2 linked regions of the Pleomorphomonas sp. T1.2MG-36 genome follow. The protein of the gene in region 2 binds, or shares a complex with, the protein of the main gene of each other region. Links are inferred from orthologs where the notes say so. Each region holds a gene or a part of one and is shown on either strand. Other genes may lie near its edges.

Region 1 (9,145 bases), on a different replicon or contig from region 2:
ATCTCCTTGTCGCGGATCGTCTTGCGGGCCGAAGCCGGCATGTCGAGCCAGGCTTCAAGCGGCGACTTCGACGTCTGCAGGATGAACGTGCCACCCTTGGCGAGACCGCGCAGCGGGTTGGAGTGCGCGAAGACCTTGTGGTCCGGCGAGATGACGATCTCGACGTCCTCGATCTCGGCGTTGGTGATCTTCACCGGCTCCGGAGACAGGGTGATGTAGTAGTTGGTGGGCGCGCCGGACTTCTCCGAGCCGTACTTGGGGGCGGCCTTGGAGTAGAGGCCGAGGGCGCCGGCCAGGATATCGGTCAGGAGCTTGCCGGTGGCGATGGTGCCGTAACCGCCCACCGAGTGGAAGCGGACGCGGAAGGCATCGTCAGGCAGCAGGCGGGGGTTCTCGCCCGTCTCCAGCGCCATGAACTCGGTCTGCGGATAGGCAGCCTTGAGCTTGGCCTGGACTTCGCTCATGCGGGCATTCGGGTTCTTCGAGAAGAACTGCGAGCCGAGGTAGACGAACGGGTTGTTGCGGGCCGCTTCCATGTTGTCGAAGGCGGCGACGATGTGACGCGACTGCAGGTCATGACCGCCGAGGCCGAAGATGGCCGTGGTGACCTTGGGCAGCTTGTCGATGGCGGGGATGCCCTCGTGACGGCCGCCGTCGGCGTTCTCGCGGGCCTTGAACAGGGCCTGCGTGACGAAGCCGGTCAGGGCGGTGTCGTCCGAGCGCTCGAGCACCGTGACGGCCTTCTTGCCGGCGATGGCAGCGATCAGCTCGGCTTCCGGGAACGGCTGCAGCAGCTTGATGGCGATCGAACCGACCTTGCGGCCCTTCGAACGCAGATAGTCGACAACGGCTTCGACGTCGTCGGTGACCGAGCCGAGGCCGATCATGACGTAGTCGGCGTCTTCGGTCTTGTAGGTCATGACCGGCGAATAGTGGCGGCCGGTCAGCTCACCGTACTCGTCCATGGCCTGCTTGACGAACTTCGGCACGTCCACGACGAAGTGGGTGCGATGGTCGGCGGCACCGGACTGGAAATCGGGCTGGTTCTGCACGCCACCGGTCAGGCCGGGGTTGTGGATGTCGACCAGCGCCGGGACGAGCTGGCGGGTGCCCTTTTCCCAGGCGTTCAGCCACTGGCGCTTGAACTGGCCCTTGAGCTCGGCCGGAACCCACTTGGCGGCGGCTTCGATCAGCTTGCCCTCGTTGTCGGCCTCGATGGCCTCTTCGTTGGCGTCAATGTAGGCCTTGAGCGAGGTGGCGTCGGCGGCGACGAAGGTGTCCTTCTTGCGCACCAGCCACTGACGCAGCTGGTAGGCGCGGCCCTTGGCGCCGAACAGGATTTCCTGGGCGACGGTCGGGCACTTGATGCGGCCGGTGGGATCGCCGAGGAATTCCTTCAGCATCGCCGGTTCCGGCATCTTGGCTTCCGACAGCATGTGCGAGGTCGCAAAGCCGTCCATCGAGTTGGCGACCGGCACCAGCGACAGCGCGGACACCTTGTAGGAGATGGCGGCGAGATCGGCCGCTTCCTGCGGGTTGGCGCCGAACAGGATGGTGTAGCCGGTGGGCAGCAGCGAGTAGACGTCGTCATGGCCGGCCATGACGTTGAGCGAATGCTTCGACACCACGCGGGCGGCCACCTGCAGCACGAAGCCGCCGGCCTTCTTGCCGACGGTCACGTAATGCGACTCGAGGCCGTAGAGGATGCCCTGCGAGGACGAGGCGTTGGAGATGAACTTGCCACCGGTCAGCGCCGCGCCGAGGGCGCCCGACTGGGCCGAATGCTCACCTTCCGGCTCGTAGAAGAAGGGGTGGCGGCCCCAGACGTTGCAGCCGCCGCCAGCGCGGAAGCTCTCATAGATTTCGGAAATTTCGGTCGAGGGCGTGATCGGGTAGCCGATGACGCCGCCGCATACGTGGCCCATGACATGGGCAACGGCGCCGTTGCCGTTGATGACCGTGGGAAGACCTGGATATTTCGCGCTCATTTGCTGCATCCGTCCTGCTGCATCTGGTGTTCCTGTCCGCCCTCGTCCGATCAGTCACTGGTCGAGGTTCGGGCAACGTACGCCGATGTTCAGCTGCCGATGGAGTTTTGACCTTGATTTCAGTCAAAACTATACGAAACTTACTTGGGCTTCGGTGTTGTTACCGATGGACCCTTCTGCCGTTATAGAGGTGTGGCTGAGCTTTGTCGTAAGTACTCAACCGGGGACTACGTGAAAATGCGAAGGTTTTACTGCTATGCGTTTTTTGCAGAGCACCGGCTACGCCACCAATGGTCCTCTTTCGTCTCATCTTTCGGCAACTTACTGCTGCTAAAGCAGAAATCCCCGAAACTTGAGTTCGGCGGCGCCTTTTTTCCTGGCCCCTGTGGTTGGTGATTAGCGGTATTTCTCGCAACGGGCCGGACAGTATTCGTCAGAAAATTAATCGGTTTATCTACGCGATGTCGATCGCGCTCTTTTCTTTGCGAGGCGCCGCAGTTCAAAGTCCACCACAGAAAGCAAGTTTAATCCTCGAGAAGCTGGATTTCCAGCTCCCTTTCGACCCTACGTATTCCACCGCCGGCAGGCGCCGGCGGTTTCTACACGAGACCAGGCCGATTGTACTGCCGCGTTTGCCAATGCATCGCCACCGAACTCGCTGAAGTTATCAAGCGACCTCCGTGACATTCGTTAAGCCTAAGGTCGAATACGAATTGAGAGGCATAAGCACGAGGACATATACAGTTGAGAGTGAGTTGCAGTGTCGATGCTGCCGGCCGGATCATCCGGTTGGGCGCGCCACTGGCGGAGTGCGCGAGAATGGGCCTTTCGATCGAGACGATGAAGCCGGGTGACAGTGCCCGCGTCACTGGCCTGGTGGCCGGCGATCGTGGCTACCGGCAGCGCCTGCTCGCCATGGGCCTTACCCCTGGCGCGGTGCTGGAAGTCCGGCGTAAGGCACCGCTCGGCGACCCGGTTGAAATTTCCGTTCGCAATTTCACGCTGACCCTTCGCAAATCCGAAGCGGCCATCCTGGAGCTGGAGGCCGTATGATGGTCACGGGAAAGCCTCTCGTTGTTGCCGTCGTCGGTAATCCCAACTGCGGCAAGTCCACCCTGTTCAATGCTCTGACGGGCGCGACGCAAAAGGTCGGCAACTGGCCGGGCGTTACCGTCGAAAAGCGTGTCGGCCGCTTTCTCCTCGAAGACCAGCCCGTCGACGTGGTCGACCTGCCGGGTGTCTACCTGATCGGCAGTGCCGATGCCGGTTCGCAGGATGAGCGCGTTGCGCGCGATTTCGTCATGTCCGGCGAGGCCGATCTCGTCCTCAACATCGTCGATGCGTCCAACCTGGAGCGCAATCTCTACCTCACCACACAGCTCATCGAGCTCGGCGTGCCCATGCTGGTCGTCCTCAACATGATGGACATGGCGAAGGCGGATGGCGTGGAGATCGACATCGACGAGCTGTCGAAGCGGCTCGGCTGCCCAGTCATTCCAACGATCGCAACGCGTGGGCTTGGTCGTCACGAACACGCCCACCACGGGCATCACCATGGCCATCAAGGTCGTCGTGACGCCCTCAAGTCGGCGATCATCGAGGCCGCCCGCGCTGGAGCGAGGCCGATTGCCCGCCCCGAACAGGATCCCGCCGTCGTCGCAGCCGTCGCGAAGCTAGCTCCGCTCGTCGCCGACGCCGCCCGTGACGCGAAGGCCGATCCCGCCTGGGTGGCGCTGAAGCTGATCGAAGGCGATACCCTCGCAGAGACCATAGCCGGGCCAAGCCTGGCTACCGATGTCGCCAACGCCCGTGCCGCCATCGAAGCGGCGACCGGCGAGGATGCCGACATCGTCATCGCCGACGGCCGCTATCGCTTCATCGGCGAGCTGATGGCCGGCGTCTTTCGGCGGACGCAGCGGTTGTCCGCTTCAATGTCGCAGATGATCGACCGCGTCGTCCTCAATCGTGTGCTGGGCGTCCCGATCTTCCTGTTCGCCATGTATCTGATGTTCCTGTTCACCATCTCGGTGGGCGGAGCCTTCATCGATTTCTTCGACCAGGCGTTCGGCGCCGTCTTCGTCGACGGCTTGGGCGGGCTGCTAGCCGCCCTCGGTACGCCTCCCATCGTCGAGGCGGCTCTGGTCGGCTTCGGTTCGGGCATCCAGACGGTGTCGACATTCGTGCCGATCATCGCCTGTCTGTTCCTGTTCCTGTCCTTCCTCGAGGACTCCGGCTACATGGCCCGCGCTGCTTTCGTCATGGACCGCGCCATGCGGGCCATCGGCCTGCCGGGCAAGTCCTTCGTGCCGCTGATCGTCGGCTTCGGCTGCAACGTGCCGGCCATCATGGCGACGCGAACCCTTGAGAGCCGCCGCGACCGCATCATGACGTCGCTGATGGCGCCCTTCATGTCCTGCGGTGCCCGCCTGCCGGTGTTCGCGCTGTTCGCGGCTGCCTTCTTCCCGGTGAGCGGCCAGAACATCGTGTTCGGCCTCTACATCGTTGGCCTCGCCTTCGCGGTGCTGACCGGCCTCGTCCTGAAGTCGACGCTGCTCGACGGCGAGCCGACCCGCTTCGTCATGGAGCTGCCGCCCTACCACATTCCCACCATCCGCTCCGTCGCCGTTCAGGCATGGCAGCGTCTGCGCGAGTTCATCCTCCGCGCCGGTCAGGTGATCGTCCCGATCGTCATGGTGCTGTCCTTCCTGTCGGCGATCGGCACCGATGGCAGCGTGAACCGCGACAACACCCGCGGCAGCGTGTTGGCAGTCGTCAGCCAGGAACTGGTTCCGGTGTTCGAGCCGATGGGTGTGACCCGCGACAACTGGCCGGCCGCGGTCGGCCTGTTCACCGGCATTTTCGCCAAGGAAGCGGTGATCGGCACGCTCAACGCCCTCTACGAGCAAGTCGGTACGGAAGGGGCGGCGCCCGCCGCTGCCGAAGGCGCTGCGACCACTGAGGAAGCGGTCGGTCTCGGCGGCAAGCTTCTCGGCGCGCTCGCGACCATCCCCGAAAACCTCGGGGCGCTTGGTGGCAGTCTCGTCGATCCGCTCGGGATCAATGTCGGCTACGTCGACGACAGTGCCGCCGCTGCCCAGGAACTGGAGGTCGACGGCTCGGTGTTTGGCGCCATGCAGTCCCATTTCGGTGGGACCGCCGCAGCCTTCTCCTACATGCTGCTGATCCTGCTCTATACGCCATGCGTCGCGGCGCTCGGTGCCATGCGTCACGAGATCGGTGGCAAGTGGACGGCCTTCGCGGCCGTCTGGACGACCGCCGTCGGCTATCTCGCCGCCGTGTCGTTCTATCAGGCGGCGACGTTTGCCGCCCATCCTGCCAGTTCCACCCGTTGGTTGCTGATGGCCGCCGTCATTTTTGCAGCCGGCGTTGCCGCCATGTGGATGGCCGGCCGGGCGCGCGGGCGTTCGCTCGCCGCGCAGCCCGCGGAGTGATGCCCATGATGACGCCCTCCACCGTCCGCGATTATCTCAAGGAGCGGGGCAACGCGTCCCTCTCCGACGTCGCCGTGCACTTCGATGCCGGCGAGGATGCCGTCCGCGCCGTGCTGGATCTCTGGGTCGCCAAGGGCAAGATACGTCCGCTGGCGGCCGGCGCCGCCTGTTCGAGAGCGGGTTCCTGCGGCTGCTCTTGCAAGGCCGAGGAGATCTACGAGTGGGTCGGAGACCTGAGGCTGGCCGGGTGAACGCGCTTCCAACCGGCTGAACCCGCTTCCAACGAAAAACCCCGGTTCCGCGACGCGGAACCGGGGTTTGTCTTTTCAAAGCTCAAAAACTGTCAGATGGCGGCCTTGATCCAGGCGGCGAGGTCGCTTTTCGGAGCGGCTCCCACCTTCATGGCGGCAGGCTCGCCATCCTTGAAGATGATCAGCGTCGGAATGGAGCGGACGCCGTACTTCATCGCCGTATTGCCGTTCTCGTCGATATTGAGCTTGGCGATGGTGATCTTGCCGTCGAGCTCGCCGGCGATTTCGTCGAGCGCCGGAGCGATCATGCGGCAGGGGCCGCACCACTCGGCCCAGAAATCGACGAGGACGGGCGTCGACGAGGCAAGCACGTCGGTGGGAAACGACTGGTCGGTGACTTTCTTGGTCGACATGACGGACCTCGCAAGATGGACGACGCGGCGCCGACTCATCGTCGGGCCGCGCCTGTTGCCAGAAAGCTAAGGAGCGGACCCTTCAGCGTCAAGCGCGGCTGAAGCATGGGCGGTGGGTGCCGCCAGCCGCACTCGAAATCGCTCCTCGATAAAACAAAGCCTTAGAGCGGCCGCCCAACGGATTTTTGCTTCAGGGTCAATCGCCGATTTCGCTTTTGTGATCGATTGGCTCGCCGCCGGCATCCAAGTCCTCGAGATAGGCGGCGAGCGTCGCGTCCAATGTGTCCTCCGCCACCTCGTCGAACCGCGCCGTGACCGTCCAGAGAATGGCGGCCCGAACCGGCCGGTCGGGCCAGAGGCGCCCGAGCACGGCACGATAGAGAGCAAGCTGCAGGACGTATCTCTGCGGAACCGTGCGCGGCGGATGCGCCGCCGTCTTGTAGTCGACGATGGTCACGGCTCCCGGTTCGACCAGAAGGCGGTCGACATTGCCGCCGATGGAAATCGACTTCCCGCCGGCGGTCGTCACGCTTCCGACGATCGCCGCCTCGGCTCGGGCGGCCGGAGAGAACAGCAGCATGAGGTCCGGCCGGGCCATCAGGGCCACGATGCTCTCGACCAGCGTGGTCCGTTCCCCGTCCGAAAGGTCCGGCAGGAGACGGGCGAGATAACTGTCGGCGGCGGCGGTGCGGGCGGTAGGCTCGATGTCGGGCAGAAGCTCGAACAGGCGGTGCAGCAAGATGCCACGGGCCGCAGCCGCCGGATCGAAGGTCGTTCCCGGCCCGCCGCTCCGGCTCGTCGGCGCAGCGCGCGATGGCGCAACCCTTGTCGGTTCAGGAGCGGCGTCGGCGACCTTGCGGGCCAGCCATCCGGGTAGCGGCTCGGGCTCGCCGATACCCGCTTTGGCTGGCTTCGGCGGGGCGGGCGGATCTTCGTCAGGTGCATGCCATCGCCAGGCGACAACGGTGCCTTCGGCATCCTTCACCACCTCGGCATCGGTTCCGAGCGCCGCTTCGACCAGCCCGTGCCAGCGGCGATCGGCTCCCTCTTCGGCGCCTTTCAGCCCGGCGACGATCAGCCGGTCCCGGGCGCGCGTCAGCCCGACATAGAGCAGGCGCTTGTATTCCTCCTCCTGCGCGGTGATGAAGGCCGAAGCTGCCGCTTCCACCGGCGCCGGACGGAAGGCTCCTCCCTGGCGCCAGACGATCGGCGGGTTGGGACCGTCGCCCACCGCCAGCACGTCGGGCAGGTTCTTCTCGCTGGCCGGTTTGTCGCCGGGGTCGATCAGGAACACGATGGGCGCTTCCAGGCCCTTCGAGCCGTGCACCGTCATGACGCGAACCTCGTCGCGTTCGGCGTCGAGTTCGCGGCGGATCAGTTCGCCCCCTTTGGCGAGCCGGTCGACGAAGCCGTTGAGCCCGGCCGTCTCCTCACCTTCGTAGACCAGCGCCAGCGTCAGTAGCTCGTCGATCACTTCGTCGGCTTCGCGGCCGAAGCGGGCGCGATAGGTCGCACGCCCGCCATCGGGACCGACGAGTCGCGACAGGAAGGCGAAGGGCTCGCCCCGGTCGGCCCGGTTCATCCAGAGCGCGACGGTGGCTCGCAACCGTTCGGCGTCGGCGTCCCCCTCGGCCGCCTGTCGCCGGACGGCGTCCCAGAGACGTCCGGATCGGCCGTGGGCAAGGCGGAACAGCGCCTCCTCCGAAAGCCCGACGAGTGGCGACTTGGCGACGGTGGCGAGCGTCAGGTCGTCTTCGGGCAGGAGTGCGACGCGGGCTGCGGCCAGCAGGTCCTGCGTGACGATGTGGCCGACCACGTCGAGCCGGTCGGCACCGGCCACCGCCACGCCGCGCTGCTTCAAGGCCCGGTTGACCGCCTCGACGAAAGCGCCGCGCTTGCGGACGAGCACCAGGATGTCGCCGGGCCGGATCGGAGCACCAGTGGCGGGGAGGCGGGTGCCCGAGCGCAGCCAGCCGGCGATCTCATCGGCAATGCGGCCGGCAAGACGCACGGCGGGACTGGCCGTGGCCGTGGCGTCGACAGGATCTTCCCAGTTGCCGGGCGGTGGCGCCGGCAGCTTCTCGACGGACGGCCACAGCTCGACGAGACCGGGCTCGCGGCCGCGCACCGTCTCGTGAACGGTCGGGCCGGGGTCGGTGGAAAGGCCGGCATGCGCTTCGGGATTGCGGAACACCGCATCGACGGCCCCTACCACGGCGGCCGTCGAGCGGAAGGACAGGGTAAGGCGGAGATCGTGAACCGGCAGTCCGGCTGCGGCAAGGCGCCGCCCCAGCGTCTTGCGCGTCTGGCCGAACAGATGCGGTGCCGCCCCCTGAAAGGAATAGATCGACTGCTTTTCGTCGCCGACCGCGAAGACGGTTCGCCGCCGGTTCGGTCGCGCTCCTTCGCCGGCTGAGAATTCGCCGGTGAGCGCCTCGACGATCTGCCATTGGCGCGGCGAGGTGTCCTGCGCCTCATCGACGAGCACGTGGTCGAGACCCTCGTCGAGCTTGTACTGCACCCACTCGGTAGCGTCCGAATTCGAGAGGAGGGTGGCGGCCCGATCGATCAGGTCGTCGAAGTCGAGGAGACCGAGCCGCGCCTTCTTGGCTTCGATGAGGCCGATCATCCGGTCGGCAAGGCGAAGGAGGGCGGCGCTGCGCGTCCCCCAAAGCGTCGCCGACAGGGCGCGTTCAAGGCCGACAAGCCGCTGCGCTTCCTGTTCGAAACGCTCGCTCGCCTCCGGCAGCGCATCGAGGACATCCTTGGTGAAGGGGCGTTTGCGCGGCTCGCTCTTGGCCGTCAGGAACAGGTTGCGCCAGAGCGGCCTACGCGCCTCGGCGTCGCTAGCGGCCAGGGCGGCGCGGAAGCCCTCGGCGAGCGTCGTCATCGACTTGGCCTTCGAGGCGTCCAGGGCATCGATGAGCCGGCTCAGGAACGATCCAGAGAAGTCCGGCGGGGCTGCCATATCCCCGACAAGGCTCTCCCGGCTGGCGCCGGCCGGCGCGCCGAGGTCCTCTGGCAAAGCGGCCAGCGTCTCG
Region 2 (9,307 bases):
GATGGCCGGCGCGACTTCGGCCGCCCTGACCGGACTGAGGCTGGCGCACAGGAGCGTCACCGCCAGGATCAGCGAGGCGGCGACGGCAACGACGATGGAAGCGCCCGCCCCGACCGAAAGCTCGTGGTGCGCGGTGGCTGCGTTGAAGGGGGTGTCGTCGATCCTGTCGGTCATCTCTCTCGTCCTTGCCGCTTATCGCTTCGGCTCCGAACCGGGCCTCCGGTCAGTGCCTTTCGATGGGCAAGAGATGCCTTGCGAATGGGTCGCGCCGATGCCGGGATTGAGGTGGGTGACGGGAGATGTCGTGGCGATTTCGTGGCGGGGTTAACACTTGAACGGTGGAGGGTTGGTGGAGAAGATCGGCCCTTTGGGAAAATGAAGTTCTTTCAATTGGTTAAATGGCGGGTGCCAAGCCATCCGGTTAACGGCGGGTAAACGCGAAAGATCGCATTTTCAGCGTTGCCGCCATCATCGAGGTGCAACTCCGTTCGCTGCCGTCGTTCGTCCCCGGTTTGGGAGGCGTTGCATTTCGCAAGGATATGGTTGTACGATACAACCATATCAACGGAGCCCGCAGATGAGTCCAGATCCGGCCGTCGTCGAAGACATCCGCACCCTGTCGCGACGGATGGTGCGCGCCTGGGGCTTCATGGGTGGCACCTTCGCCGGCACCGATCTGTCGCCATCCTCCGTGCATGCGCTGATCGAGATCGAGGTGGGCGGCCTCACGGCGCGCGAGCTCGGCATGCGCCTGCGGTTGGAGAAATCCAGCGTCAGCCGTCTGCTCCGCAAGCTGGTGGCGCTGGGTGCCGTGAAAGAGACGCCCGACGAGGCCGACGGCCGCGTCAAGCTGCTGTCGCTGACCGCCGAGGGGCGGTCGCGCGTCGCCGCCATTCACGCGTTTGCCCGCCGGCAGGTCGCAGAGGCGCTGGGTCGGCTCGGGGCCGGCGAGGAGCGCGCGGTGCTCGACGGACTGCGTCTCTACAGCGCGGCGCTCGAAGGCGGGCCGGACGTCCAGCCGGTGGCGATCGTTCCCGGCTATCGGCCGGGTCTTGTGGCCCGCATCACCGACATGCACATGCGCTACTACGCGCGCGAGCATGGGCTGGGGCGCCGCTTCGAAACCCTGGTGGCCGGCGGGCTCGCCGAGTTCTGCGACCGCCTGGACAATCCGCAGAATGCGATCTGGACCGCGCAGATGGGCGGCGAGATCGTCGGCTCGCTGGCGATCGACGGCGAGGACATGGGCGCCGGCATCGCCCACCTGCGCTGGTTCGTCGTCGCCGACGGCCTGCGGGGCAGTGGAGCGGGAAAGCGGCTGCTCGATGCCGCGATGGCCTTTGCCGACGGGCACGGCTTCGCCGAAACCCGCCTCTCGACCTTCGCCGGGCTCGATGCCGCCCGCCACCTCTACGAGTCGCGCGGCTTCGAGCTGGCCGAAGAGAAGATCGGCGCTCAATGGGGCAGGGAACTGGTGGAGCAGCGCTTCATTCGGCGCCCCAAATGAAAAGGGGATCGGAGCCGAAGCTCCGATCCCCGATGATCTGACCGAACCTTTGTCGCTTACGACAGCGAGGCGGCGAAGCGCTGGATGCGGGCGCAGGCTTCCTCGAGATCCTTGGTGGCGGTGGCGTAGGAGATGCGGAAGTTGGGGCCGAGGCCGAAGGCCGAACCCTGCACCACCGCCACGCCTTCCTGCTCCAGGAGCTCGGTGACGAAGTCGTCGTCGGAGGCGAGCACCTTGCCGGCCGCCGTCTTCTTGCCGATCAGGCCGGCGCAGGACGGGTAGACGTAGAAAGCGCCTTCCGGCGTCGGGCAGTGGATGCCCTTGGCCTGGTTCAGCATGGACACCACGAGGTCGCGGCGCTCCTTGAACACCTTGTTGTTCTCGGCGATGAAGTGCTGCGGGCCGGTGAGGGCCTCGAGCGCCGCATATTGCGAGATCGACGAGGGGTTGGAGGTCGACTGCGACTGGATCGTGGCGATGGCCTTGATCAGGGCGGCCGGGCCTGCGGCATAACCGATACGCCAGCCGGTCATGCAATAGGCCTTGGACACGCCGTTGACGGTGAGCGTACGCTCCTGTAGCGCCGGCTCGATCTGGGCCGGCGTGGCGAACACGAAGTCGTCGTAGACGAGGTGCTCGTAAATGTCGTCGGTCATGATCCAGACATGCGGATGGCGGACGAGCACGTCGGTCAGCGCCTTCAGCTCCGCGCGGGTGTAGGCGGCGCCCGACGGGTTGGACGGCGAGTTGAAGATGAACCACTTCGTCTTCGGGGTGATCGCCTTCTCAAGCGCCTCGGCGGTCAGCTTGAAGTTGGTTTCGATCGATGCCTCGACGAAGGTCGGGGTGCCGCCGGCCAAGAGCACCATGTCCGGGTAGCTCACCCAGTAGGGGGCGGGGATCAGCACCTCGTCGCCGGGGTTCACCGTCGCCATCAGCGCGTTGTAGAGAACCTGCTTGCCGCCGGTGCCGACCGTGATCTCGGCCGGCTTGTAGACGAGGCCGTTCTCGCGCTTGAACTTGTCGACGATGGCCGTCTTCAGCTCTGGAATGCCGTCGACCGCCGTGTATTTCGTCTTGCCGTCACGGATCGCCTTGATGGCGGCTTCCTTGATGTTGTCCGGAGTATCGAAATCCGGCTCGCCAGCACCAAGGCCGATGACGTCGCGACCGGCAGCCTTGAGCTCACGCGCCTTGTTGGTGACGGCGATGGTGGCAGAGGGCTTCACGCGGGCGAGCGACTGGGCAAGGAAAGACATTGAAGGACGTCTCCGAACGCTGAGGGAGTCAATCGTATCGGTTTAAATACGACCCTCTTGCTCTATTGCGGCGCGCGCGCACGCGCAAGGTCAAACCTTGCCGATGCCGGCATTTCCGGTTCCCGTGATGGAACCCGGCACGCGTGGAGGAGGATGGTTCGGCGGCGCGCATTGAGCGGCGCAAAAAAAAGCCGGGCACGAGGCCCGGCTATAAAGTTTTGGAATGCGGATCGCAGGGACGATACCGCACCTTCCAGAGGGGAACAGCTGAAGATTCGCTTTCGCCGGGAGGATGGCGAGGGAACCAACACATCAGCTGAGGTCTATATGCACCCGCACCCGGTGCAAAACAAGAAGGCAAACTGCAAATCTGCTATGCAATATCCCGGTTATTTTGCCCAAACTGTAACATCATCGTGAAGTCTTTACGGTTCATTGGTGTTTTCCGTTAAGGGAAAACGCGAGTATTGCGCGGAGCGCACAACGATACGTTGGAAGGACAGCCGACCAAGTGTCGGCTGCCGCCGGGCAGACCTCGTCAGGGGCTTCTCAATAGGACCAGCGCTGGGCCTTCGACACCAGGAAGTCGCGGAAGGCGTGGACGCGCGCCGAGTTCCTGAGTTCGTCCGGATAGACGAAATAGGTGTCGTAGGACAGCAGGTCGACCTCGGGAATCAGCTGCTGAAGCCCCGAGTCCTCCTCGACCAGATAGTCGGGAAGCAGGGCGATGCCGACGCCGCGCTGTACCGAATGCTTGATGGCGACGAGGTTGTTGACCCTGAGGGCGGGCAGGCGCGGATTGTCGTAGGGACGGCCGACGCTTTCGAGCCAGTTCATGTCCCTGAGATAGTTGGGCGCGGCGACGCCGAAGGTGATGATCCGGTGTTCGTCGAGATCCTCGATGGTCTTCGGGCTGCCGAAGCGCTTGATGTAGGCGGGCGAAGCGAACAGGTGGAAGTGCACCGTGAACAGCTTGCGCTGGATGAGGTCGGGCTGCGTTGGCTGGCGCAGGCGGATGGCGACGTCGGCCTGCCGCATGGCGAGGTCGAGCTCGTCGTCGTTGAGGATGAGCTGCAGCTGGACGTCGGGGTAAAGGTCGACGAACTCGTCGACGCGCGAGGTGAGCCAGGTGGAGCCGATGCCGACGGTGGTGGTGACGCGCAGCGAGCCCGAGGGGCGTTCGCGGCTGTCGGTCAGCCGGCCCTGCACGTCTTCGAGCTTCAGGAGCACGTCATGGGCGGCGCGATAGAGCAGCTCGCCCTGTTCGGTGAGGATGAGGCCGCGGGCATGGCGGTGGAACAGCGGCACGCCGAGATCCTGCTCCAGGGCGCTGACCTGACGACTGACGGCGGACTGGCTCATGTTCAGCGTGTCGCCGGCGTGGGTGAAGCTCCCGGCGTGGGCGGCGGCGTGGAATATTCTGAGCTTGTCCCAATCCATCGCTACCCCCTTTGCCGCCCCCTTGATGGCGCTGGCCGCTGTCGGCCATCGCTTGCTCGCGTCGGGCAATGGCCGGTCTAGCGGGCCGGCCTTGCCCCGTCCTTGTTCTAGAGCAACGCGCGTTCCGGCGAACGCAAATCGTTGCTCCAGTTCCTTTTTGTCGCATTGCTTTTGCGGAAAACCGGTTCCCGCTTTTCCGCACAATGCTCTAGGGCGCATCCGGCGAGCCGTGGTTCGCCAATGCGCTCTATCTTCTTGTTTCTCGCAACTCCGGACGCAAAACCGGTTCCCGCTTTTGCTGGTGTTGCTCTAGCACATCCGCCTGCCCGAAAAGTTTGGCGACTTTTCGAACAAGCTCGTTATTTCTTCCTATTGCACTCACTTACCCGAAAAGTATGAAAACTTTTCGGGCTCGCGCTTCTACCTTGGCGCATCCTCGCGTCGGCGCAAGCCCTGAATTGCGTCGCCCCGCCAGTTGGTTACGCAACCTTGGTATCAGTTTCGAGGGCGCCGACATAGCGCTCGGCCTCCAGCGCGGCCATGCAGCCCATGCCCGCCGCCGTCACTGCCTGGCGGAAATGCTCGTCGGTGACGTCGCCGGCCGCGAAGACGCCGGGCACCGAGGTGGCCGTCGAATCGGGCGCCGTCCAGATGTAGCCCGACGACTTCATCCGAACCTGACCGGTGAACAGCGAGGTGGCCGGTGCATGGCCGATGGCCACGAACAGGCCGTCGGCGGCGATGTCGCGGGTGTCGCCGGCGACGACGTTCTTCAGGCGGACGCCGGTGACGGACGGCGGGAAGCCCTCCTTGCCCAGCACCTCGTCGACGACGCTGTTCCAGACGACCTCGATCTTCGGATGGTTGAACAGGCGGTTCTGCATCACCCGCTCGGCGCGGAAGGCCTCGCGGCGATGCACCACGGTGACCTTCTCGGCATGGTGGGTGAGGTAGAGCGCCTCCTCGACGGCGGTGTTGCCGCCACCGACCACCACGACCTGTTTGCCGCGGTAGAAGAAGCCGTCGCAGGTGGCGCAGGCCGATACGCCGAAGCCCTGGAACTTCTGCTCCGACGGCAGGCCGAGCCAGCGGGCCTGGGCGCCGGTGGCGATGATCAGCGCGTCGGTGGAATAGGTGTCGCCGGAATCGCAGGTCAGCTGGAACGGCCGCTTGGAGAGATCGACCGAGGTGACGATGTCGGAGACCAGCCGGGTGCCCATGTGCTCGGCCTGTGTGCGCATCTGCTCCATTAGCCAGGGGCCCTGGATGGCGTCGGCGAAGCCAGGGTAGTTCTCGACGTCGGTGGTGATGGTGAGCTGGCCGCCCTGCTGCAGGCCGGCGATCAGGATCGGCTCCAGCATGGCGCGGGCGGCGTAGATGGCGGCGGTGTAGCCGGCCGGGCCGGAACCGATGATCAGGACCTTGGTGTGGGTGTGCGTCATGCTCGTCTCGTTTCGTTCGCCGACCCCGCGAGGCGGGGGCAGGGCGCCGGTCGGCGGCGTCCGGAATCGAACGAATGGTAGGTGCCCGGCCCCCCGGTTTCAAGGCGGCGGGTCGCTGGCGGGCCTCGCCGCGGTGCGTCGTCCCCTGCCGAATGGCCGGTAGCCCCGAGCGGCGCCCTTATAATATGTGTTCGTGCGCCTGAAAGATGCTTTCGCGGCGGCGACCGGAACGGTATGTTCCGGACCGAAGCGAGGGCCTTGGGAGCCCTCCCGGAGGATGCGACATGAAGGCCCGTCTCGACGCCATCGACTGGAAGATCCTGCGCGAATTGCAGGCCGACGGGCGCATGACCAACGTGGAGCTGGCAAGCCGCGTAGGCATCTCCGCGCCGCCCTGCCTCCGCCGCGTGCGGGCGCTGGAGGAAGCCGGCGTCATCCAGGGCTACCGCGCCCTGATCGACGAGAAGACGCTGGGCTTCGACGTGACGCTGTTCGCCTTCATCTCGCTCGCCTCGCAGTCGGAAGCGGAAATCCTCGCCTTCGAGGCGCGGGTGAAAAACTGGCCGCTGGTGCGCGAGAGCTGGATGCAGTCGGGCGAGATCGACTTCATCCTGAAATGCGTCGCCCCCGACCTCAAGACCTGTCAGAATTTCGTGATCGAGCAACTGACGGCGACGCCCAACGTCGGCCAGGTGCGCACCAGCCTGACGCTCAGGCAGATCAAGAACGAGCCGGTGGTGGTGTAGGTCGGCGGCCGGACGGATGGCGGGGCAGCCTTTGGCGGCGCCCGGTGCGGTGAGGCCCGCGGTTGACAGGCGGCGCCGGGCGTAGCATGTCCCGTCGGCTTGTGTGTTCTTGCATCCGGCAACCGGGAACGCGCGGCTTTGCGGGCGGATGCCTCGGCCCGGGGACGGGCCAGACCTGGAGTGTGCACTTGGACTTCCTGAAGGGCCGGTTTGCCAGCTTTCTCGGACCGGAGCAGAAGCTCGGGCCGCTGGTGCGCCTTTTCCGCTCCAACTTCCGTCCCTATGCCGGGCGCTACGCCTATGCGCTGTCGATGATGCTGATCGCCTCGGCGGCGACGGCGGGCAGCGCCTACATCATCAAGGAGATCATCAACAAGATCTTCATCGACAAGAGCGAGGGGCTGGTCTTCACCATCGCCGGCATCATCGTCGGCATCTATCTCGTCAAGGGCGTCGCCACCTATCTGTCGTCGGTGACGCTGACCAAGATCGGCAACAGCATGGTGGCGCGGCTGCAGCGGCAGCTCTACGACGCCGTGCTCCGGCAGGACATCGCCTTCTTCCAGAGCCACGCGCTCGGCGACATCATGGTGCGCATCTCGCAGAACGCGGGGGCGGCGCGGCAGGCGATCGACCTCATCGTGATGAGCCTCGGCCGCGACCTGTTCACGCTGATCTCGCTCGTCGCCGTGATGATCATCCAGAACCCGACGATGTCGCTCCTGTCGCTGGCGATCGCGCCACCCTCCATCTACGGCATCACCTACCTGCTCAAGAAGGTGCGGACGGCGGCGCGCAAGGAGGTGATGACTTCGGCGCAGATCGTCACCATCGTGCAGGAGAGCGTGCAGGGCATCCGCGTGGTCAAATCCTTCGGCCTGGAAGACCGGCTGCGCGCCGCCTTCAACGTGGCGACGACCAACGTCGAGAAGCTCAGCAACCGCATCGCCACGCTGGGCGCCCGCTCCAGCCCGCTGATGGAGACGCTGGGGGGCTTTGCCATCGCCTTCGTGGTGATGTTCGGCGGCTACCAGATCGTCCACTACAATGCCGACCCGGGCGCCTTCTTCTCCTTCATCACGGCGCTGCTGCTCGCCTACGAGCCGGCCAAGCGCCTCGCCCGCTTCAATCTCGACCTCGAGAAGGCGCTGGTGGGCGTGCGCATGATGTACGAGGTGATGGACCTGGTGCCCGAGCTGCAATCGGCGCCGGATGCGGTGGAGGCGAAGTTTGCCAGCGCCGCGGTGACGCTCGACAACGTCGACTTCGCCTATGGCGAGGCGCCGGTGCTGCGCGGCCTCAGCCTGACGGCGCCGGAGAACTCGGTGGTGGCGCTGGTCGGCCCCTCGGGCGCCGGCAAATCGACGGTGTTCTCGCTGGTGGAGCGCTTCTATGACCCGACGGCTGGCGCCGTGCTGATCAACGGCACCGACATCCGCCGCTTCACCGTCGAATCGTTGCGCCGGCACGTGGCGCTGGTGACGCAGGACACCTTCCTGTTCGCCGGTACCGTGGCGGCCAACATCGCCGACGGTCGGCCGGAGGCGAGCCGCGAGGAGATCGAGGCGGCGGCGCGCGACGCCAACGCCTACGACTTCATCATGGCCATGCCCGGCGGTTTCGACGCGCTGGTCGGCGAAGGCGGCGGCAACCTGTCGGGCGGCCAGCGCCAGCGCATCGCCATCGCCCGCGCCATCCTCCGGCAGGCGCCGATCCTGCTGCTCGACGAGGCGACCTCGGCGCTCGATGCCCAGGCCGAACGCGACATCCAGGAAGCGCTCGCCCGCCTGATGAAGGGCCGCACCACTTTCGTAATCGCCCACCGCCTTGCCACCGTCCGCGATGCCGATATCATCTACGTCATGGACAAGGGCGAGGTGGTGCAAAAGGGCACCCACGAGGAACTGATGGCCGAGGGCGGGCTTTATGCACACCTGAGGGCGCTGCAGTTCCGGGAGGGGGGAGGGCCAAGTCTTTCCGGAGTCGCTGATGCTTCCCGGGCCTGATGTGCTAGATGCGCAGTCTCATGTTCAGGTGTCGGTTTCGTTAGAGAGCCGGGAAGGTTGCCCCACCATCGGCGATGAACGTTCAGCGGGGGCGGCTGCTCTATCATGATGACAGCCCAAATTCCCGTGTAAGGAGTTAAGCGAATGCCGGTGGACAAGAAGGTGGCCCTGGTTACTGGTGTGACCGGTCAAGATGGGGCCTATCTCGCGCAACTCCTGCTGGACAAGGGGTACACCGTCCACGGTATCAAGCGGCGATCGTCGTCCTTCAACACGGGACGTATCGAGGGCATTTACCAGGACCCGCACGTCGAGGACGCCCGCTTTCATCTCCACTACGGCGACATGACGGACTCGACCAACCTGATCCGCATCGTTCAGGAAACGCAGCCCGACGAGATCTACAATCTCGCGGCGCAGTCGCATGTGCAGGTCTCCTTCGAGACGCCAGAGTACACGGCTCAGGCCGACGGCATCGGCACGCTTCGGCTTCTCGAAGCCATCCGTATTCTCGGCATGGAGCGAAAGACGCGCTTCTATCAGGCGTCGACCTCCGAGCTTTACGGTCTGGTGCAGGAAGTTCCGCAGCGTGAGACAACGCCCTTCTATCCTCGCTCGCCTTATGCCGCCGCCAAGCTTTATGCCTACTGGATCGTCGTCAACTACCGCGAAGCCTATGGCCTGCATGCGTCGAACGGCATCCTGTTCAACCACGAAAGTCCGCTTCGGGGCGAGACCTTCGTCACGCGCAAGATCAGCCGCGCGGCGGCCGCCATCCGGCTGGGCAAGCAGGAAAAGCTTTATCTCGGCAACCTCAGCGCCAAGCGAGACTGGGGCCACGCTCGGGAGTATGTGCGCGGCATGTGGTTGATGCTGCAGCAAGACCGGCCGGACGACTACGTGCTCG

What was found.
Region 1: the proteins of trxB (region 2) and trxA are in contact, whole or in part, in a crystal structure (PDB 1F6M), measured with the Escherichia coli proteins. The link is inferred for Pleomorphomonas sp. T1.2MG-36 from one-to-one orthologs.

What each region holds. Positions count from the first base shown.
Region 1 is NZ_CATNLY010000045.1:308,887-318,031, forward strand. What follows is about bases 4,445-7,161. They hold trxA (thioredoxin TrxA), read right to left. Parts: upstream 6,105-7,161; coding sequence 5,784-6,104; downstream 4,445-5,783. Other genes in these bases: feoB (Fe(2+) transporter permease subunit FeoB), read left to right, coding at 4,445-5,440; QQZ18_RS19055 (FeoC-like transcriptional regulator), read left to right, coding at 5,446-5,691; addA (double-strand break repair helicase AddA), read right to left, coding at 6,301-7,161. Outside these bases: QQZ18_RS19040 (2-oxoacid:acceptor oxidoreductase family protein), read right to left, coding at 1-1,988; QQZ18_RS19045 (FeoA family protein), read left to right, coding at 2,808-3,041; more of feoB, read left to right, coding at 3,038-4,444; more of addA, read right to left, coding at 7,162-9,145. UniProt on the Escherichia coli protein: Participates in various redox reactions through the reversible oxidation of its active center dithiol to a disulfide and catalyzes dithiol-disulfide exchange reactions.
Region 2 is NZ_CATNLY010000051.1:192,071-201,377, forward strand. What follows is about bases 3,668-6,546. They hold trxB (thioredoxin-disulfide reductase), read right to left. Parts: upstream 5,649-6,546; coding sequence 4,686-5,648; downstream 3,668-4,685. Other genes in these bases: QQZ18_RS20195 (LysR family transcriptional regulator), read right to left, coding at 3,668-4,206; QQZ18_RS20205 (Lrp/AsnC family transcriptional regulator), read left to right, coding at 5,933-6,394. In the rest of the region: QQZ18_RS20180 (hypothetical protein), read right to left, coding at 1-174; QQZ18_RS20185 (bifunctional helix-turn-helix transcriptional regulator/GNAT family N-acetyltransferase), read left to right, coding at 578-1,507; QQZ18_RS20190 (pyridoxal phosphate-dependent aminotransferase), read right to left, coding at 1,564-2,766; more of QQZ18_RS20195, read right to left, coding at 3,316-3,667; QQZ18_RS20210 (ABC transporter ATP-binding protein), read left to right, coding at 6,583-8,400; gmd (GDP-mannose 4,6-dehydratase), read left to right, coding at 8,545-9,307.